Regions from separate parts of the Nocardioides sp. NPDC006273 genome, predicted to be linked through region 1. Evidence: predicted binding sites of a transcription regulator. Region 1 holds the regulator's gene; each other region holds the start of a gene.
What was found. Region 1 encodes LexA, which represses DNA repair genes until DNA is damaged. Its sites were predicted from a motif close to TCGAACANNTGTTCGA; they were not measured.

Region 1 (6,977 bases):
CCTTGATGGTCTTTGTGGCGATGCCGTCGCGGTTGGGCTTGAGGTAGTAGACGCCCCGGGTGCCGTCGGTGCGGAAGATGCTGACCACGGCGGCGTTGGCGTTGGGGCGGGCCACGTCGACCTTCACCCGCAGCTTCCAGCCCTTGCCGACCTTCTTCGGGACGAGGCGCTGCGAGGCGTACGTCAGGTGCTTGAGGGTGAACTTGCCGCTGACCGTCTGCCGCTTCGCGGGCAGTGCCTTGCGGCCGTCGTAGACCGGCGCGTAGTAGGCGCGGCCCTCGCTGTAGGTCTTCCTGGGGGCCAGGTTGGCGGCGGCGAAGCGGGCGTACTGCGCCTTGAGGGTGGTGCCGCGAGCGGCGAGCGCCCGGCGGATGGCGAGGGTGGAGTGGGTCGACGGGGCCCGGTTCCAGACGTCGAGGACCACTGCCGGCAGGTCACCGCGCTTCCTGGTGAAACGCTCGGAGAGATAGCGGAAGAAGATCCAGTTGCCGTAGATGCCGAGGTTGGAGACGTTGGAGTTGTCGAGCGGCTTGCGCTGGTCCTCGAGCTGGCCGTAGGCCAGGTATTGCCGGTTGTCGTTGATGCTGTCGTAGACCTCGTCCTCGACCCAGGTCGCGGTGGACTCCATCATCCAGCGGTCCTCGCCGGCGTCGTAGGCGAACTGGACCGCGTGGAAGTACTCATGAGCAGCCGTCACGCGGAGGTTCTCCGTGGGCGTGTTCATGGAGCCGTACTCGCTGGTGGCGTAGTCGTTGTCCAGCACGCAGTAGGCGGTCGCGGCGGTCTTGGAGACCTTCGTCTCGGGCGCGCAGTAGCCGTAGTAGCCCTCGTCGTAGAGGTTCTCCAGGTAGATGTCGACCTTGCCCGGGGTGACCGACTTGTCGGCCGCGGGCTTGCGGTAGCCCGCCTTCACGTAGATGTTGTGGACCTTCGTGACCACGTCGCGGACCTGGTTCGCGTAGGCCACGGACGCCTTGTCGCCACCCTTGCCGGGGGTGTAGTGGACGCAGACCGCGTGGCTGCAGGTCTGGGTGGCTGCGCGGGGGCGGGCGAGCAGCTCGCGCGCCGCCACCTGGTTGGGGCCGTCCAGAGCGTCCTTGGCGTTCCACAGGTCGGCCAGCGCGATCGTCGCGTCGGGTCGGCCGGCGACGTGCCGGCCGGGCACGACCTGCCGGGTGCCACGCACCGACTGGTTGCGCTTGACCTTCTTGGCCGCGGCGAGCGCCTCGCGGGCCGTCTTCTCCGTCACCGGCTGCTCGACGCCGGTCTCACCGCCGGTCATCACCGACCCCGCCGGGGTCGACCCGGTTGCGGGCATGGTGGCCGCGAACGTGGCTACGACCATGCCTGCGATCAGGACGAGGGAGCGTTGTTTGCGGTTGATCCGGCGGGCAATGTTTCGCATGAGATACCAGACGTTCGGGAAGGCAGACCAGGGCAGTCTAAGCGCAGAGGGCCGACCCTACACCGGTGAAACGCCTATCCGGGCCGCGAGACGTGATGGCGACGCCGGGCGCTGCAGGAGACGACGCAGCCGCCGGTCCCGTATGGGCCGGCGGCTGGATCTCACGCAGTATTCAGGTCTCAGAGGCTACGCAGAACAGCCGTCACCTTGCCGAGGATCGTCGCGTGGGTGCCGTCGATCGGCTCGTACGCAGCGTTGTGCGGCAGCAGCCACACCTTGCCGTCCTTGCGGGAGAGCGTCTTGACGGTCGCCTCGCCGTCGATCAGCGCGGCCACGATCTCGCCGTTCTCCGCGGTCGGCTGCTGGCGCACGACCACGAAGTCGCCGTCGCAGATGGCGGCGTCGACCATCGAGTCACCGGAGACCGAGAGCAGGAAGAGGTCGCCGTTGCCGACCAGCTGCTTGGGCAGCGGGAAGACGTCCTCGACGCTCTGCTGGCTCGACGTCTCCTCGGCCAGGATCGGGCCACCGGCCGCGATCCGCCCGACCAGGGGGACCATCGTGGCGTCGGGGTTGGGGTCGACGGCGGCCTCGGAGGCGATCGTCGTCTCGGGCTCCTCGCCGGACATGGCCTTGCGGTGAGCCATCACCTCGGGGAGGAACACCTCGAGGGCGCGGGGTCGCTTCGGGTCCTTGCGGATCAGACCACGCTGCTCCAACGCGCGGAGCTGGTGGGCGACGCTGCTGGTGCTGGTCAGCCCGACCGCGGCGCCGATCTCGCGCATGCTGGGCGGGTAGCCGCGCTGTTCGATGCTGTCGCGCAGGTGCGCGAGGATGCGCTGCTGACGCGGCGTGAGCCCGGTCGCGTCCGGCGGCCCGTCGGGGAGCTCGCGGACGCGGCTCTTCTTCGAACCGCCTGATCCGGTGCCTGTCTTCTGCGTGGTCATGCCATCACATTAGTCCCTCTGGCACCACTACTTCAAACATCTGTTCGATCTCGTTTGTGACGCGTGTCGGCGCTCGAAAATTCTTGGGCGCGCCACTTGCGTTGTTCGAACACGTGATCTAACTTCGAACATGTGCTCGATCGAACACGTGATCGAGAGACTTGTGAACTGGAGGCCGTGATGAGTGCAACCGTCTATGTGCTGCCCGTAGCCGAACCGCCCCGTCCTGTGCGTGAGGAGCGTCGCTCGACGGTGCGGCTCACCCGGCGAGGACGGGTCGTCGTGTTCGCGTTCGCGCTGGTCGTGCTCTTCGGGATCGCGCTGATCGGGGCGAAGGTGGCGTTCGCGGTGGAGAGCGGTGCCGAAAAAAGCTCCGGTTCCGCCGCTCACACGATGGTCGTCGGTGATGGCGACACGCTCTGGGACATCTCCGAGAAGGCCGTCATCGGCACCGACGCTTCGATTCGGGAGATGGAGCGGACGATCAAGGAGCTCAACGGCCTCGAGTCCTCGATGCTCCTGTCCGGGCAGACCCTGATCGTCCCGACCGCGCCGTGAGCTCATCTCGACAGGCTGGATAGGCCACACAGATGTCCGGCTGCTCCTTCGAGACCGGCAGCCGGCAACCGGGGAAAGTGAGAGTGCTGCAGACGATGGGAAGCGTCTGCAGCACTCTCGCTGTTTCGGGGCCCGCTGGGTCAGGGTCAGTGACGCCCGCGGTAGGGGCTGTCCGGCTCGGCCGGCGGCCACTGCTTGTTGCGGATGCCGTGTCGCGGCGGCCATTCGTCGTCCGGTTGGTCGGCCGGGTCCTGGGGAGGCCGCTGGGTGGGCATCGCCTGGGTCGCGGCGGGATCCTGGGTCAGTCGAGCCCGAGAGCCGGTCTGGCCGTAGCCGGTCGGCGCCTGGTAGGAGCCGGACTGGTACTGCGGCGATCCGGCCTGCTGGGCGGGGTAGCCGTCGGTGGTGTATCCCTGCGATCCGTACACCGAGGTGCTCTGTGGTGTCGAGGTCGGCGTCGAGGGGTTGGAGTAGTAGGGCTGCGGGGTCGGCGGGGGAGCGGTCGGCGGCTGGTAGGCCGATGCGCCGTAGGCAGCCCGGCTGCCGGTGCTGCCGTAGCCCTGATCGTCTCCGGGATAGCCGTATGGCGACTGGGAGCTCGTGTCGGTGTAGGCCGAGCGACTCCCGGTGCTGCCGTAGGGCTGCTGCTGGTTCCCGGTGTCGGCGCTGTGTCGGCTGTAGGAGCCGGTGTCCTCGTAGCCGTAGGAGCCGGTGCCGTAGTAGTCCTGCTCCGAGTAGGCCTGGCCCGGGTAGTCCTGCTCCTCCACGTAGGCGTTGGAGTGGTTTCCGGCGTAGTCGTCGGCGGGCGGTGGGGTGGGGGAGCCGGTGAGGGCCCGCCAGGCCTTCCCGGCGAAGGTGAAGGTCAGGAAGAGGCAGGCGACTGCGAAGACCGCCGCGATGGCGAGCTTCACCCAGGCGCCGGAATCGCCTCCCCGTGCGTCGGCCCCGAAACCGACGGCGACCCACACCAGCACTCCCCAGATGATCAGGGAGGCCAGTGTCGCGATCGCAGGCAAGATGAATGGTGGCCGGGGACCGCTTCTGGGGCGCGTGCCTCTCCGCGACCCGACGCGATTTCCTCCGGAGATGTTTGTCACGGGGGTCATTCTTACGCATGCAGCCCAGTTCGGCGCCCCTGAACCGGAATCTTTCGGTGTTTGGCCCGGCGACACGCCGTGCAGGCGGGAAACCCGCCCTGCGCTTGCATCGACTGAGGGGCGGGCGTACGGTTACCACTACATCTAGTAGTTACACGGCTGTAGTTATCCACATCTAGTTCACATGAATAGGTGGATGACTCACAGCGATGAGGGTGTTGTTCCACAGGGGTCCACGCTCGTATCCACAGGTTCCACAGGCTCGGGCCGCCGTTGAGACGGCCTGGATCCACAGGCTTCATGAGAGGGGCTCGACCGTGCACTGTCCGTTCTGCCGACACAGCGACACCAAGGTGCTCGACTCCCGTGTGGCCGAGGAGGGTGGCCAGATCCGGCGCCGCCGGGTCTGCCAGGAGTGCGGGAAGCGGTTCACGACCGTCGAGCAGATGCAGCTGATGGTGGCCAAGCGCTCCGGCGCTGCGGAACCGTTCAGCCGCGACAAGGCGGTGCATGGCGTCCGCAAGGCATGCAAGGGCCGCCCGGTCACCGAGGACCAGCTCGCCTGCCTCGGCCAAGAGGTCGAGCAGGCGCTGCGCAGCCAGGGGTTGGCCGAGGTCCCCAGCCACGAGGTGGGGCTGGCGATCCTCGCGCCGCTGCGCGAGCTCGACGAGGTGGCCTACCTGCGCTTCGCCAGTGTCTACCGGGCCTTCGGCTCGGCGGAGGATTTCGAGCGGGAGATCCAGATGCTGCGTACGGAACGGGAAGTCAACGACTTCGAGGCAGAACATCCGGTCGAGGTCCCGGTGGGCACCGACTAGATCCCACGGCCATGTGAATCGAGACGGCACACAGACCGGCCCAGGCAGGCCGTGGGGAAGCGACCTGCCTGGGCCTTTAAACAGCAGAGCCAGCACGACTCAGAGCAAGACGTACGAAGCCCGAACGGGCGCAACAGGAGACTCCACCATCAGCACCGACCAGCAGCACGGCACAGCGATCGATGACAACAGGGGGAAAGAAATGACAGACACGGCAGCAGAGGCATCGACGAAGGCGGGCGCCGGGCTGAAGATCGAGCGGATCTTCAGCACCGAGGGTGTCCACCCGTACGACGAGATCACCTGGGAGCGACGCGACGTCGTCCAGAAGAACTGGAAGACCGGCGCGACCGTCTTCGAGCAGACCGGCGTGGAGTTCCCCGACTTCTGGTCGATCAACGCCTCGACGATCGTGACGACCAAGTACTTCCGCGGTGCGATCGGCACGGAGAAGCGTGAGCAGAGCCTGAAGCAGCTGATCGACCGGGTCGTGAACACCTACGTCGCCTCCGGCAAGGAGAACGGCTACTTCGCCTCGGACGCCGACGCCGACCTCTTCGGCCGCGAGCTCACCTGGCTGCTGGTCCACCAGTACTTCGCGTTCAACTCGCCGGTCTGGTTCAACGTCGGCACCGAGTCCCCCCAGCAGGTCTCTGCCTGCTTCATCCTCTCGGTCGACGACTCCATGGACTCGATCCTGAACTGGTACAAGGAAGAGGGCCTGATCTTCAAGGGCGGCTCCGGTGCCGGTCTCAACCTCTCCCGCATCCGCTCCTCCAAGGAGCTGCTGAAGTCCTCCGGCGGCACCGCCTCCGGCCCTGTCTCCTTCATGCGTGGCGCCGACGCGTCCGCCGGCACCATCAAGTCCGGCGGCGCCACCCGCCGTGCGGCGAAGATGGTCGTCCTCGACGTCGACCACCCCGACATCGAGGAGTTCGTCGAGACCAAGGCGCGCGAGGAGGACAAGATCCGCGCGCTGCGCGATGCCGGCTTCGACATGGACCTGGGTGGCAAGGACATCTCGTCCGTGCAATACCAGAACGCCAACAACTCCGTGCGCGTCTCCGACGAGTTCATGCGCGCCGTCGAGGAGGGCAAGAAGTTCGGTCTCCGCGCCCGCACCACCGGTGAGGTCATCGAGGAGATCGACGCCCGCGAGCTGTTCCGCAAGATCTCGATCGCCGCGTGGGAGTGTGCCGACCCGGGTCTGCAGTACGACGACACCATCAACGACTGGCACACCAACCCGGAGACGGGCCGGATCACCGGCTCCAACCCGTGCTCGGAATACATGTCGCTGGACAACTCCTCCTGCAACCTGGCGTCGCTGAACCTGCTGAAGTTCCTCAAGGACGACGACACCTTCGACGCCGTGCGCTTCGAGCAGGCCTGCGAGGTCGTCTTCACCGCGATGGACATCTCCATCTGCTTCGCCGACTTCCCGACCGAGGCGATCGGCCAGACCACCCGCGACTACCGCCAGCTCGGCATCGGGTACGCCAACCTCGGCGCGCTGCTGATGGCGATGGGTCTCGGCTACGACTCCGAGGGTGGCCGCACCATGGCCGCCGCCATCACCTCGCTGATGACCGGCGCCGGCTACAAGCGCTCTGCCGAGCTGGCCGGTGTCGTCGGTCCGTACGCCGGCTACGCCCGTAACGCCGAGGCTCACCTGCGGGTCATGCGCAAGCACCAGGCCGCCAACGACGCGGTCCGCTCGATCAACCCGGTCGACCGCAACATCATCGACGCGGCGACCAAGGTGTGGGCCGATGTCATCGAGGTCGGCCGGGTCAACGGCTTCCGCAACGCCCAGGCCTCGCTGCTCGCGCCGACCGGCACCATCGGCTTCATGATGGACTGCGACACCACCGGCATCGAGCCCGACTTCTCGCTGGTCAAGTTCAAGAAGCTCGTCGGTGGCGGCTCGATGCAGATCGTCAACCAGGTGATTCCGCGGGCGCTGAAGAAGATGGGCTACCAGCCCGAGCAGATCGAGGCGATCGTCGACTACATCGCCGAGCACGGCCACGTCATCGACGCGCCGGGCCTGCGCCAGGAGCACTACGAGGTCTTCGACACCGCGATGGGCAAGCGCGCGCTGAAGCCGATGGGCCACGTGCGCATGATGGCCGCGACGCAGCCGTTCCTC
Region 2 (6,977 bases), on a different contig from region 1:
GGTGATCGTGACCCTCCACGTGGTCGGCCCCCTGGACCGCTCCTACGCCCAGGCCGGGCTGGTCTCGACAGCCCTCGCGATCGCGATGGCGATCTCCGCACCCTGGCTCGGCCGGCTCCTCGACCGCCTCGGCCTGCGACGTACGCTCCTGCTGCCGTTGGCCGTCCTGCCGATCGCCTGGTCGATCGCCCCTTGGGTCGGCTACCTTCCGCTGCTCGCGCTGGTTGCGGTCGCCGGTCTCTTCACCGTCCCGTCCTTCTCGATCGTGCGTCAGGTGATGCTCCGCTCGGTCGGCCCCGGGAAGCGCACCGCGGCGCTCAGCGCCGACGCGATCATGACCGAGCTCGGCTTCATGGTCGGCCCGGTCCTCGGCGTCCTCGGCGCGAGCTACTTCGGCACGGCATGGGCGTTGCTGATGATCCAGTGGCTCGGCATCGTGGCCGCCGTGGTGCTCTGGCTGCTCAACCCGAGCATCACCGAGGGCGGCCCCGCCATCCCGAGCGACGCGGTCCCGAGCGACACCGGCTCCCCGGCTCGCCGCTTCAGGCCGCCGTCGTGGCTGAGCCCGGGCGTCGCGCTGCTCCTCGCCGGCACCTTCACCGCCTCGCTCATCCTCATCGCCGAGGACCTCGGCACCGTGGCCGCGATGCGCGACTTCGACCGGACGCCCCTGCTCGGTCTGGTGATGGCGATCTGGGCGCTCGGCTCGCTGCTCGGCGCGCTCATCTACGGCGCCCTCAACAGCCACCCCCCGACATCGGTGATGCTCGTCCTGCTGGGCGCGACGACGCTGCTCACCGCGTTCGCCTGGGACCCGATCTCCTTCACCGCCCTACTCCTGCTCAGCGGCTTCTTCTGCGCACCGACCCTGACCGCGGCGCTCGAGGCGATCACCCGCCACGTCCCCTCGTCCGTACGCGGCGAGGTCATGGGCTGGCACGGCTCGGCCATCACTCTCGGCAGTGCCGTCGGCGCCCCCGCCGCCGGGTTCGCCATCGACCTGATCGGCTGGCCGGGCGGCTTCGTCCTCGGCGGCGGTCTCGGCCTGCTGATCGCGGCCGCCATCTGGCTCACCACGCGCCGGATGTCCGACCCCGCCCAGGCGTCGCTCCCGCCGGGCGAGAAGTCACCCGCGCCGGCCGAGTAGTCACAGCGAAGCCGTCTCGGCCGACCGTAGTGACGTCTCGGCCGACCGTAGTGACGTCTCGGCTAGCGCGGTCGGCGCGGCTTGCGGCGGCGCAGGCCGGCGGCGAGGAGCGCGGCGACCAGGTCCCGAGAGGTGACCGCGACGGCGCCGGCGGCGACCAGGTCGTCGTAGGCCTCGGCCGGGACGTCGTAGTGGTCCCGATCGAAGCCGCGGGCAGGGATGCCCAGCCGGCTCGCGAAGGCGTGCAGCTCCTCATAGGAGGTGTCGCTGGCCAGGTGCGACCACATCCGGCCGCGACTGGGGACGTTCGGCGGGTCGATGAGGATCACAAGGAGGATTGTCCGCGATCGGCCACGATCGCGCATGGCTCCTTGACCGGTGGGCAAGAATGGTCAGTGATGAACACGACAGTGCTGTTCGAGGCTCGGGCGAGGGTGCTCCACGACCTCGATGCCCGCGGGCTCGCCGGCGCAGCCGCCGTCTCCGCCCTGGAGGACGCGATGACCGAGCGCGGCTGGTGGGTGGAGCAGTGGCCGGAGGGCAAGGCGTACGTCGCCGGCCTGGTCGCCCAGGACGTGCAGGACCTGCTCTTCGACGGCGCGGTCTCCGAGCGCTGGCCGATGTGCACCACCTGCCCGCCCGAGTCGCCAGCACACTCACTGCACATCACACCCGACCTGGGTGGCCCGGACCCGATCTGGGTCTGCGAGGAGAGCGGCGACGTCGTCGCCCCGCTCGGTGACCTCTGAGCCCGAGCCTTCAGCTTCAGGACGGACCGAGCTGCAGGTGCAGCGCGTAGCGGTCTGCTCGGTAGACCGAGCGGCAGACCTCGACGTAGCGCTCCCCCGAGACAGATTTCCGCTGCCTGCGCAGCACGGGCACGCCGACCGAGAGTCCGAGCAGCGTGGCCTCCTCGATGTTGGCCACATCGGCGCGGAACGTGTCGTCGGCCCACGACGGCCGCAGCTGGCGGCTGGCCAGCGCGGCGTAGAGGCTGGGCGGAGTGGGGCGTTCGAGCAGATCGGGCACGATCGACTCGTCGAGGTAGACGTCCTCGATGCAGATCGGCACCCCGTCGCCGCGACGCAGCCGGCGCCAGTGGACGACGGCCGCCCCCTCCTCGAGAGCCAGCGCGCGAGCGATCGTGGGCCCGGCCTTCTCCCGGCCGAGCAGGAGCGTCTCAGAGGATGCCTGCATCCCTCGGCGAGCCATCTCCTCGCTGAACCCGAGCACCGAGCTGGCCGCCCTCGGCGGACGCGCCACGAAGGTCCCCCGACCCGGGATCCGGACCAGCAGACCGTCAGCGACGAGCGCTTCGAGCGCCTGTCGCACGGTGGCCCGGGCGACACTGAACTTCTGGACCAGCTCACGCTCGGAGGGAGCCGAAGCCCCCGGGCTCTCGCCGACGATCAGCTCCCGGACGTACTCCCTGATCTGGACGTGCTTGAGGGAACGCTCACCCTCGACCGACCGGACCATGAGGCGAGCGTAGGTGTACACCTCGCGTACGTCCCGAGTTTTGTCAAGTTGTGACATTGCATCGAGATGAGGCATCTCAACTGCAACGAAACATCGATGTCCGTTCTTCACTAGAACACATGTTTGATAACGAGGTATGCTGCGAGGGTGGACTTCCAGGGAACCCTCTTCGCCCCCACAGACGACGAGACCGCCGAGACGAGCTATGAGCGGATCCAGCTGGGCCGCGGGGCCTGGGTGGACATCGCCCGCGGTTGGCTGCCCGATCCCGACGACGTCTTCTCGGCTCTGGTCAACGACGTCCCGTGGCGCGAGGAGCGCCGCCAGATGTACGACCGCGTCGTCGACGTGCCTCGGCTCCTGCACACCTACCTGCAGGGCGATCCTCTCCCCCACCCACGTCTGGCCGAGGCGCGTGGCCGCCTCACCGCCCACTACCTGCCTGAGCTCGGCGAGCCGTTCGTGAGCGCGGGCTGCTGCTACTACCGCGACGGCCATGACTCGGTCGCCTGGCACGGCGACAAGATCGGTCGGGGCCGCACCAACGACACGATGGTCGCGATCGTCTCCGTCGGCGACCCACGCCGGCTGGCGCTGCGACCCACCGGTGGCGGCAAGGGCATGAGCATTCAGATGGGCCACGGCGACCTCGTCGTCATGGGCGGCTCCTGCCAGCGCACCTGGGAGCACGCCATCCCCAAGGTCTCCTCCGCCGGCCCCCGGATCTCGGTCCAGTTCCGCCCCCGCAACGTGTTCTGAGGGGTCGCGCGTCCTCTGAGGCGGGGTCCCAGATGCGTTCCGTACGCTGGTAGGAAAGGATGGGACTGACAGCCGACGCCTCTGGAGCCGCCTTGACCACCACCGCACCGCCCCTCGCCCCGCCGTCCGCGGAGGAGATCGCCAGGGCGAAGGAGATCGTCGGGCGGATCAGCACCGCCTTCAGCAGTCGCGTGGTCGGCCAGGAGCGGCTCAGGACAGCGCTGTTGATCGCGCTCCTCTCCGAGGGTCACGTCCTGCTCGAGAGCGTCCCCGGGCTGGCCAAGACGCTGGCCGCGGCGACGCTGTCGCAGACGGTCGAGGCGAAGTTCTCCAGGATCCAGTGCACTCCCGACCTGCTGCCGAGCGACATCATCGGCACCCAGGTCTACGACCAGCGCAACCACGAGTTCGAGACCCAGCTCGGTCCGGTGCACGCCAACTTCGTGCTGCTCGACGAGATCAACCGCTCCTCCGCCAAGACCCAGAGCGCGATGCTCGAGGCGATGCAGGAGCGCCAGACCAGCATCGCGGGCCACATCCACCCGCTGCCGCGCCCGTTCATGGTGCTCGCCACGCAGAACCCGATCGAGGAGGAGGGCACCTACGTCCTCCCCCACGCCCAGATGGACAGGTTCCTGCTCAAGGAGATCGTCAACTACCCCAGCGACGGCGAGGAGCTCGTCGTCCTGGAGCGCATCGAGGCCGGCACGCTCGGGCCCGACCACGAGGTGACCCGCCCGGTCGCCGACCCCGACGACGTGATCTGGCTCCAGGAGCTGGCCAAGCGCGTCTACGTCGACCCCGCGATCAAGCGCTACATCGTCGCCCTCGTCCAGGCCACCCGCAACGCCTCCCAGCTCCTCGGGCCGGCGACCGGTTCCTACGTCGAGATCGGGGCGTCCCCGCGTGCCTCGATCGCGTTCCTGCAGGCGTCGCGCGCGGCGGCGCTGCTGCTCGGCCGCTCCTACGTCACCCCCGAGGACGTGCGCGAGCTGCGCCACAGCATCCTGCGCCACCGGCTCCACCTCAGCTTCGAGGCGCTGGCAGAGAAGGTCCAGCCCGAGATGCTGGTCGACGCGCTGGTCCGCGCTGTCCCGAGCCCCTGAGTGGCGCCAGGAGATCAGGCACAGAATGGCGACGTACCTTCCCCGGATCCGCACGCGGCTGATGATCCACGCCCACCGCAAGGTGGTGGGCCTGCTGGACGGGGAGTACGCCAGCATCCAGACCGGGCGCAGCATGGACTTCCACGACCTGCGGGAGTACGTCCCCGGTGACGACGTGAAGGACATCGACTGGAAGGCGACGGCCCGTTCGCGAAGCCTGCTGGTCAAGCGGTTCACCGCGGAGCGCCAGCATCTGGTGCTGCTGGCGATCTCCACGGGCCGGAGCATGGCGGCCCAGGCGACCAGCACCACGACCAAGCGCGACATCGCCGTCTTCACCGCCGGCCTGGTCGGCTGGCTGGGCGTACGCCACGGCGACAAGGTCGCGGTCGCCTACGGCGACTCGGCGACCCAGAAGCTCACCAAGCCCGCCGACACCGAGGTCGCGCTCGAGCGGGCGCTGGGGCTGGCCCACGATGCGATCAGTCCTGATGCCGCCGAGGCGGACATCGTCGCGGTCCTGCGCCACATCGCCACCAACGTACGCCGCCGCGCGATCCTGCTCGTGGTCACCGACGAGCACTCGGTCAGTGACGAGATGGCTGCGATCCTGCGCCGCCTCACCGTCCAGCACGAGGTCCTGGTCGCCGGCATCGACGACCTCGACCCCACCACCGCTGTGGCGGGTGGCGCGCCGACGGTCGACATCGACACCACCTCCGCCCTGCCGGGCTGGCTCACCGGTGACGCGGCCCTCCAGGCTCAGTACGCCGAGCTGGCCGCCGCCGAGGAGCACGGCCTGCGCGGCACCCTGGACCGCCTGGGCATCGCCTACCAGCGAGTCCATGACGATGCGACCGCCATCGGCGCTGTCTTCCATCTCCTGGAGAGGCACCGGCATGCGCGGCGGTAGCGTCCCGGAGGAGTTCCAGCAGCCCATCGCCCACTCGGGCTGGTGGCTGGTGCTCGCGCTCGCGCTGCTCGCCGCGGTGGCCCTCTACTACCTCGCGGTCGTCCTGCTGACCCGCGAGCGTCCGCCGGTGGTCGAGGTCGAGACGCCCTGGGTCCCCGAGCCTCGTGACCTGCGCGCCGAGCACCTGGCCGAGATCGACCGGATCGAGCGGGCCGTGCACCGCGGCGACGTCCCGGCTCGGGTCGGCCACCAGCACCTGAGCCGCACGGTGCGCGACTACGTCGCCGAGGTCAGCCAGATCCCGGCTGACAAGATGGTCCTCGCAGACCTGAAGGCGACCGTACGCAGCGACCCCCGCACCCGCCCCCTCGCGATGGCGGTCGAGGTGATGTACCCGCCCGCCTTCGCCTCCGAGGAGGAGGGCCAGGCGGCCGAGCGTCTCCCCGAGGCGCTGGACCGGGCCCGTCAGGTGGTGACGACATGGACCTGAAGTGGCCCGTCCTCGGCTTGATCGTGCTGGTCATCACGGTCGTCGCGGCCGCGGCGATCGTCGTCCTCGCCGCCCGGGTGCACCGCCGCCCCACCGACGCGGTGTTCGTCGCCCACACCGCGCGGCTCAAACGTCTCCCCCGGTTCCGCGAGCTCGCGGCCCAGCAGCGCTGGCTGTCCTGGTGGCAGACCGCCGCGATCGTGCTCGCCGTCGTCGGGTGCATCTGGCTGATCGCCCGTCCGCAGACCACCGACATCACCCAGAACCGCTACTCCACCCGCGACATCGTGCTCTGTCTGGACGCCTCGACCTCGATGTTCGACGAGGACACCCAGGTCACCCAGGCCTACTCCGAACTCGTCTCCGGCCTCAACGGCGAGCGGGTCAGCCTGGTCCTGTGGAGCGACGCCGCGGTCACGGTCTTCCCGCTCACCGACGACTACGGCTGGGTGCAGGACGAGCTGGCCCGGGCCGGCCGGGCCTTCGCCCTCGGCGACCAGGAGTACGTCGCCGGCACCTACCTCGGGAAAGAGCGGGCGAGCCTGATCAGCGACGGGATCGTCTCCTGCGTCAAGCGCTTCGACCTGACCAACTCCGAGCGCGGCCGGGCGGTCATCGTCGCCTCCGACAACGACCCGCAGGGCGGCCCGCCGGTCTACTCGCTGCCCGAGGCCACCGAGTTCGCCAAGGAACGCGACGTCCGGCTCTACGGCATCGGCTCAGCCGACCTCAGCTTCCAGGAGGACAAGCGGGCCACCTTCGACAAGGCGATGACCGAAACCGGTGGCACCTTCTCGCTGCTCGGTGACAGCAACTCCATCGACTCGATCCTGGCCGGCATCGACAGGCTCTCCGAGGACGAGGTCGTCGAGCCGCCGAAGTATCAGATCCGCGACGCTCCCGGCTGGCCGATCGTTCTTATCGTCGTGGGCGTTCTCATGCTGGCTGCTGGGTGGGTATACGCCCTGGTCCGTTCGGGACGGCTGAACCCGGGATCCCGGCCCACGCCTCAGGCTGGCCCGCAGCAGATTCGGCCACCGAGCGAGGTGGGTCGATGAGTAGCAGGGGCTTGCAGATCCTCAC
Region 3 (6,977 bases), on a different contig from region 1:
GCTGACCCTGTGGTGCCTGGTGACGGGGGCGGTCACCTCCTACGCCCGTGCCCGCGCCGAGTCCCTGGGCTTCACGGCCAACGTCGGCATCGCCGAGCGTGCCGACCGGCTCGTCCTGGTCCTCGTGATGACCGGCCTCGCCGGCATCTTCTCCCTCGACCTGCTCATCTGCATCGCGCTGTGGATCCTCGCCGTCGCCTCGACGATCACCGTCATCCAGCGCGTCTGGACCGTCCGCCGCCAGGCCCTCGCCGAGGAGGCGGCCTCGTGACCGCGCCGACGGAAGCAGACGTACGCCTGGCCGTGGAGCTCGTCCGCGGCGCCGGCTCCCTCGCGGCGAAGATGCGCACCGCGGGGATCGGCGACTCGATCGAGACCAAGACCTCGGTCTCCGACGTGGTCACCGCCGCCGACAAGGCCGCGGAGAAGGCGATCGTCGACCGGCTCGCGGCCGAGCACCCCGGCGACGGCATCCTGGGGGAGGAGGGCTCCGCTCGCGAGTCGGCCACCGGACGCGTGTGGACCATCGACCCAGTGGACGGCACCTACAACTTCGTACGCGGCCTCGACTGGTGGTGCTCGGCGCTGGCCCTGACCGACGGTGCCCCGGGAGACGTGAACAGCATCGTCCTGGGCGCGGTCTACTCACCGGCCGAGGACGCCGTCTACGTCGGAGGCCCCGAGCTGCCCACCACCCGCAACGGGATCCGTCTCGACGCGATGCCGGATGTGCCGCTCTCGCACGCGTGCCTCACCACCTACCTCCACCCGCGCAAGCTGAGCCACCCGTCCGGCGAGGCGTACGTCCGGGTCGCCGCCCGGGCAGCCTCGATCCGGATCCTCGGCTCCGGGTCGATGGATCTCACCGCCATCGCTCAGGGCAAGCTCCACCTCTTCTGTCAGCACTCCGTCCCCGACTGGGACCGCCTCCCCGGGGCCGCCCTCGTCCTCGGCGTCGGCGGCACCACGGCTCAGGTCGAGGCCGGGGGAGTGCTCTGGTCCCTCGCCGGCACACCGACCGCGGTCGCCGAGGCCGCCGAAGCCCTCACCAGCGATCAGTCCACTTCGGGAACAGTGGCCTGACCAGGGCTTTCCGAGGGTGGCTTACGTCGGTTCCCGACCTACGATCGGCACATGGCAACAAGCATGAACGAGACGGGAACCTCGCGGGTCAAGCGCGGGATGGCGGAGATGCTCAAGGGCGGCGTGATCATGGACGTGGTCACGCCCGAGCAGGCGAAGATCGCCGAGGACGCCGGGGCAGTGGCGGTGATGGCGCTCGAGCGCGTCCCCGCCGACATCCGCGCCCAGGGCGGCGTCAGCCGGATGTCCGACCCCGCCATGATCGACGGCATCATCGAGGCCGTCTCCATCCCGGTCATGGCCAAGGCCCGCATCGGCCACTTCTCAGAGGCCCAGGTCCTCCAGTCCCTGGGCGTCGACTACATCGACGAGTCCGAGGTGCTGACCCCGGCCGACTACGAGAACCACATCGACAAGTGGGCCTTCACGGTGCCGTTCGTGTGCGGCGCGACCAACCTCGGTGAGGCCCTGCGCCGCATCACCGAGGGTGCGGCGATGATCCGCTCCAAGGGCGAGGCCGGCACCGGTGACGTGTCCAACGCGGTCACCCACATGCGTACGATCCGGCGGGAGATCCGCCGCCTCGGCGCCCTCGCCGAGGACGAGCTCTACGTGGCGGCCAAGGAGCTCCAGGCGCCCTACGAGCTCGTCAAGGAGGTCGCCGAGAACGGCAAACTCCCGGTCGTCCTGTTCACCGCCGGCGGCATCGCGACCCCGGCCGACGCCGCGATGATGATGCAGCTCGGCGCCGAGGGCGTCTTCGTCGGCTCCGGCATCTTCAAGTCCGGCAACCCGGCCCAGCGTGCCGAGGCGATCGTCAAGGCGACCACCTTCCACGACGACCCAGACGTCGTAGCCAAGGTCTCCCGCGGTCTGGGCGAGGCCATGGTCGGCATCAACGTCGACGAGCCGGCCAGGTCGATCCAGTTCGCGGAGCGCGGCTGGTGACCACCACCGGCGTACTCGCCCTCCAAGGCGACGTCCGCGAGCACCTCGCCGCCCTCGACCGCCTGGGAGTGAAGGGGACGGCCGTACGCCGCCGGGAGGAGCTCGACGCCTGCGACGCGCTCGTGATCCCCGGCGGGGAGTCGACGACGATGTGGCGCCTGGCGCGTACGTTCGATCTGCTCGACCCGCTCCGCGAGCGGGTCCAGGGCGGGATGCCGGCGCTCGGCACCTGTGCCGGGATGGTGCTCCTGGCCGACCGTCTTCTCGACGGGGCCGAAGGGCAGGAGACCATCGGCGGCCTCGACATCACCGTTCGACGCAATGCCTTCGGGCGGCAGACGGAGTCCTTCGAGACCGATCTCGAGGTCACCGGCCTGGACGAGACCGTTCACGGCGTCTTCATCCGGGCGCCGTGGGTCGAGCAGGTCGGCGCGGGAGTCGAGGTGCTGGCCAGGGTCGAGGGACACGCCGTCGCCGTACGTCAGAACCAGCTGATGGCGACGAGCTTTCATCCCGAGGTCAACGCCGACGACCGGCTGCACCGGCTGTTCCTGGACACCTGCTGCTGACCGTGACGTACCGCACGTAGTTAGAATGGGCCTCGCTGCCCTGTGACGACTCCGGTGGCGGCTCGAAAGCACAGCGACGACGCGGGGCAAAGGACGGTTTCCAGATGAGCGGCCACTCCAAGTGGGCAACGACGAAGCACAAGAAGGCGGCGATCGACGCCAAGCGCGGCAAGCTCTTCGCCAAGCTCATCAAGACGATCGAGATCGCGGCCAAGACCGGCGGTCCCGACCCCTCCGGCAACCCGACCCTCTACGACGCCATCCAGAAGGCCAAGAAGCAGTCGGTCCCCAACGACAACATCGACCGCGCGGTCAAGCGCGGCGGTGGGCTCGACGGCGGCGGCGTCAGCTACGACACGATCATGTACGAGGTCTACGGCCCCCAGGGCGTCGCTCTCCTCATCGAGTGTCTGACCGACAACCGCAACCGGGCGGCGATGGAGGTGCGCACCGCGGTGACCCGCAACGGCGGCACCATGGCCGACCCGGGCTCGGTCTCGCGCCTGTTCGACCGCAAGGGCGTCGTCGTGGTGGCGAAGGCGCAGGAGAGCAAGTCGGTCTCCGAGGACGACCTCCTCGAGGCGACCCTCGACGCCGGTGCCGAGGACGTCAACGACCTCGGTGAAGCCTTCGAGATCGTCTCCGACCCCTCCGACGTGGTCGCGGTCCGCACTGCGCTGCAGGAGGCCGGCATCGACTACGACTCCGCCGAGGTCCAGTTCGTGGCCTCCATGGACATCCCGGTCGCCGATGCCTCCGCTGCGGAGAAGGTCTTCAAGCTCATCGACGCGGTCGACGACCTCGACGACGTGCAGAACGTCTTCTCCAACGCCGACATCCCCGACGAGGTCATGGAGACCGTCGACGCCTGACCCCCGCCGAATCGGTAGAAATGGCGGGCCGAATCGTTAGTTGTGGGCGACGAGACGACAGTTTCGTCGCCCACAACTGCAGTCTCGGCCCGCCGCAACTACAGACTCGGCGCGAGGGCGTGTCAGGTCTCGGTGAGAAGAGCCCTAGTCTGTACGCTACGAACAGGCGTTCGATCGGACGAAGGAGTGGCGGCGTGCGGGTGCTTGGGATCGACCCCGGCCTGACCAGATGCGGTATGGGTGTGGTCGACGGCTCGCTCGGCCGGCCGTTGTCGATGGTGGACGTCGGCGTGCTCCGTACGTCCTCCGATCTTCCCGTCTGGGAGCGGCTGGTGAGCATCGAGAAGGGGATCGACGCCTGGATCGAGGAGCACCGGCCCGACGCGGTCGCGATCGAGCGGATCTTCGCGCGCTCGAACGTCTCCACGATCATGGGTACGGCCCAGGCCAGCGGTCTGGCGATGGTCTGCGCCGCGCGGCGCGGGCTCCCGGTCGCCCTGCACACGCCGTCCGAGGTCAAGGCCGCAGTCTCCGGCAACGGTCGAGCCGACAAGCAGCAGGTGACCGCGATGGTGACCCGCATCCTGCGGCTCCCGACCCCGCCGAAGCCGGCCGACGCCGCCGACGCGCTCGCGCTGGCCATCACCCACCAGTGGCGCGGAGGCGCCCAGAACCGCATCGAAGCCGCGGTCGCCGCGGCAGGGAAGGTACGCAGATGATCGCGTCCGTACGCGGCAAGGTCGCCGCCGTGAGTCTCTCCACCGCCGTCGTCGAGGTCGGTGGCATCGGCATCGAGCTGCTCTGCACCCCCAACACGCTGGCCACGCTTCGCGCCGGTGAGGAGGCCTATCTGCCGACCAGCCTGGTGGTGCGGGAGGACTCGTTGACGCTGTTCGGGTTCACCGACACCGACGAGCGCACCCTCTTCGAGCTCCTCCAGACCGCCTCCGGCGTCGGCCCGAAGCTCGCCCAGGCGATGCTCGCGGTGCTCTCACCCGACGGCATCCGGATGGCCATCGCAGGCGAGGACGCCAAGACGCTCACCAAGGTCCCCGGCATCGGCCAGAAGGGCGCCCAGCGGGTGATCCTGGAGCTCAAGGACCGGATCGGTGCCCCGACGGGCAGCGCCTCGGCGCCCGCGCCCACCGCCGCGTCGGCGCCATGGCGCGACCAGGTCGCCGAGGCCCTGATCGGCCTGGGCTACAACGCCAGGGACGCCGACAAGGCCGTCACCGCGATCGAGCCGGAGGCCGGTGACCAGGCCAACATCTCGGTTCTCCTGCGTGCAGCGCTCCGAACCCTCTCGAAGGCATAGCCGATGCACGAGGACGACCTGCAGGCCAACGAGGACGAATACTTCACCTCGCTCACCATCGCCGAGGCCGACGGCGACGACCGAGTCGTCGAGGCGGCGTTGCGCCCCAAGAGCCTCGACGAGCTGATCGGCCAGCAACGCGTCCGTGAGCAGCTCAGCCTCGTCCTGGAGGCGGCGCGGCAGCGCGAGCGGGCCCCCGACCACGTACTTCTCTCCGGGCCTCCGGGCCTCGGTAAGACCACCCTCGCGATGATCATCGCCGCCGAGATGGCCACACCCCTGCGGATCACCTCCGGGCCCGCGATCACGCACGCCGGTGACCTGGCCGCGATCCTGAGCGGGCTCAACGAGGGTGAGGTGCTCTTCGTCGACGAGATCCACCGGATGAGCCGCCCCGCCGAGGAGATGCTCTACCTGGCGATGGAGGACTTCCGGGTCGACGTCGTCATCGGCAAGGGCCCGGGCGCGACCGCGATCCCGATCGACCTGCCCCCGTTCACGCTGGTCGGTGCGACCACGCGTGCGGGGCTGCTCCCGGGCCCGCTCAGGGACAGGTTCGGCTTCACCGGCCACCTCGAGCTCTACGACCCGGCAGACCTCGAGCTGATCGTGCGCCGCTCGGCGGGTCTGCTCGAGGTGACCCTCGAGGACGACGGCGCCGCCGAGATCGCCAGCCGCTCCCGCGGCACTCCGCGCATCGCCAACCGGCTGCTGCGCCGCGTACGCGACTATGCCCAGGTCAAGGCCGACGGCACGGTCACCCAGCAGGTCGCCGAGAAGGCCCTGGACCTCTACGAGGTCGACCCGCTCGGTCTGGACCGCCTCGACCTGGCCGTCCTCGATGCCCTGTGCCGCCGCTTCGGCGGGGGACCGGTGGGCATCTCCACCCTCGCCGTCGCGGTGGCGGAGGAGCGCGAGACGGTCGAGGAGGTGGCCGAGCCATTCCTGGTTCGCTCCGGCTTCCTGGCCCGTACGCCGCGGGGCCGCGTCGCCACCCCGGCCGCCTGGGCACACCTCGGACTGCCGGTGCCCGCCAACACCGAGGCCGCGGCCTGGTCGGTGGAGACTCTCTGGGATGAGCCCTGAGTCACAGTCTCAACCAGGTCCCTGGTTAGACTTGCACGTCGCCGTGCGACTGCCGGTTGACCCCTGAGACTGTCGGAGCCGAACCCCCGTGGAATTCCTGCCTTTTATCGTCATCATCGTCCTGTTCTACTTCCTGCTGATCAGGCCGCAGCAGAAGCGTGCCAAGCAGGCTCGTGAGCTGCAGCTCAACCTCCAGCCGGGGGACAGGGTGATGCTGACCGCCGGCCTCTTCGGCACCGTGACCGAGGTCGAGGAGTCCACGACGAACATCAAGGTCGAGGTCGCTGACGGCGTCGTCGTCCAGGTGGTGCGCCAGGCGGTGGCCCAGAAGGTCGTCGAGGCGCCTGCCGAGGAGGCCGAGGTCGAGACTGCTCCCGAGCAGACCTCTGCCGACGCCGACAACGTCATCATGGACCTCGACAAGAAGGACTGACCAACACATGGCACGCAAGAGCGCGCGCCCCGGCCGGACACTCGTCCTGCTCTTCTTGGCGGTCGCGATCATGTTCGGCGGAATCGCGTTCGCCGGCACCTGGAAGCCTGAGCTGGGTCTCGACCTGCGCGGCGGCACCGAGATCTCGATGACCGCGGAGAACTCCGAGGGCGGATCGGTCCCGAGGGAGAGCCTCGACGAGGCCAAGTCGATCATCGACCAGCGGGTCAACGGCAGCGGCGTCACCGGCGGCCGGGTGACCACCGAGGGCAACGACGTCATCAAGGTCTCCATCCCGGGCACCGGCAAGGTGCAGAAGGAGACCGCCGAGCGGGTTCGCCAGACCGCGAAGCTCCGCTTCCGGCTGGTCGCCTGCAGCCCGCAGAAGCCCTGTGGCAACGCCGCCGGGTCCGACCCCGGGTCGATGATCCAGGACCCCTCGACCGGCACCGTGCCCGGCACGTCGCCGCGCGCACCGTTCGGCGGCGAGACCGTCGAGCCCGCCGCCGACGAGAAGGCCTCGGGCAGCCCGAGCGCCTCGCCGAGCGCGAAAGCCGAGTCGGAGAAGGACGACAAGAAGGACGCCAAGAAGGACGCCAACTCCACGGTTCCGGTCGACGACGCCGTCGAGTTCATGCGCAACCCCCCGGCGGAGTGGGCAGCCCGCTACA

Region 2: a site for LexA is predicted at 2,738-2,753, ahead of ABZZ22_RS12775 (alpha-ketoglutarate-dependent dioxygenase AlkB). Genes of this name have one in related genera too.
Region 3: a site for LexA is predicted at 3,631-3,646, ahead of ruvC (crossover junction endodeoxyribonuclease RuvC). Genes of this name have one in related genera too.

Annotation. Positions count from the first base shown of each region.
Region 1 covers NZ_JBEXSD010000002.1:61,125-68,101, forward strand. Annotated here, with positions in the region: gene ABZZ22_RS01360 (MXAN_6640 family putative metalloprotease) at 1-1,405, opposite strand, end outside; gene lexA (transcriptional repressor LexA) at 1,585-2,352, opposite strand; gene ABZZ22_RS01370 (LysM peptidoglycan-binding domain-containing protein) at 2,533-2,910, shown strand; gene ABZZ22_RS01375 (hypothetical protein) at 3,057-3,926, opposite strand; gene nrdR (transcriptional regulator NrdR) at 4,325-4,825, shown strand; gene ABZZ22_RS01385 (vitamin B12-dependent ribonucleotide reductase) at 5,028-6,977, shown strand, end outside.
Region 2 covers NZ_JBEXSD010000024.1:58,937-65,913, reverse strand. Annotated here, with positions in the region: gene ABZZ22_RS12795 (MFS transporter) at 1-1,147, shown strand, start outside; gene ABZZ22_RS12790 (DUF4031 domain-containing protein) at 1,210-1,476, opposite strand; gene ABZZ22_RS12785 (hypothetical protein) at 1,546-1,896, shown strand; gene ABZZ22_RS12780 (GntR family transcriptional regulator) at 1,913-2,626, opposite strand; gene ABZZ22_RS12775 (alpha-ketoglutarate-dependent dioxygenase AlkB) at 2,774-3,385, shown strand; gene ABZZ22_RS12770 (MoxR family ATPase) at 3,478-4,491, shown strand; gene ABZZ22_RS12765 (DUF58 domain-containing protein) at 4,517-5,404, shown strand; gene ABZZ22_RS12760 (hypothetical protein) at 5,391-5,894, shown strand; gene ABZZ22_RS12755 (VWA domain-containing protein) at 5,885-6,952, shown strand; gene ABZZ22_RS12750 (VWA domain-containing protein) at 6,949-6,977, shown strand, end outside.
Region 3 covers NZ_JBEXSD010000027.1:10,438-17,414, forward strand. Annotated here, with positions in the region: gene pgsA (phosphatidylinositol phosphate synthase) at 1-271, shown strand, start outside; gene ABZZ22_RS13540 (inositol monophosphatase) at 268-1,083, shown strand; gene pdxS (pyridoxal 5'-phosphate synthase lyase subunit PdxS) at 1,135-2,031, shown strand; gene pdxT (pyridoxal 5'-phosphate synthase glutaminase subunit PdxT) at 2,028-2,600, shown strand; gene ABZZ22_RS13555 (YebC/PmpR family DNA-binding transcriptional regulator) at 2,705-3,472, shown strand; gene ruvC (crossover junction endodeoxyribonuclease RuvC) at 3,667-4,191, shown strand; gene ruvA (Holliday junction branch migration protein RuvA) at 4,188-4,787, shown strand; gene ruvB (Holliday junction branch migration DNA helicase RuvB) at 4,791-5,873, shown strand; gene yajC (preprotein translocase subunit YajC) at 5,962-6,306, shown strand; gene secD (protein translocase subunit SecD) at 6,314-6,977, shown strand, end outside.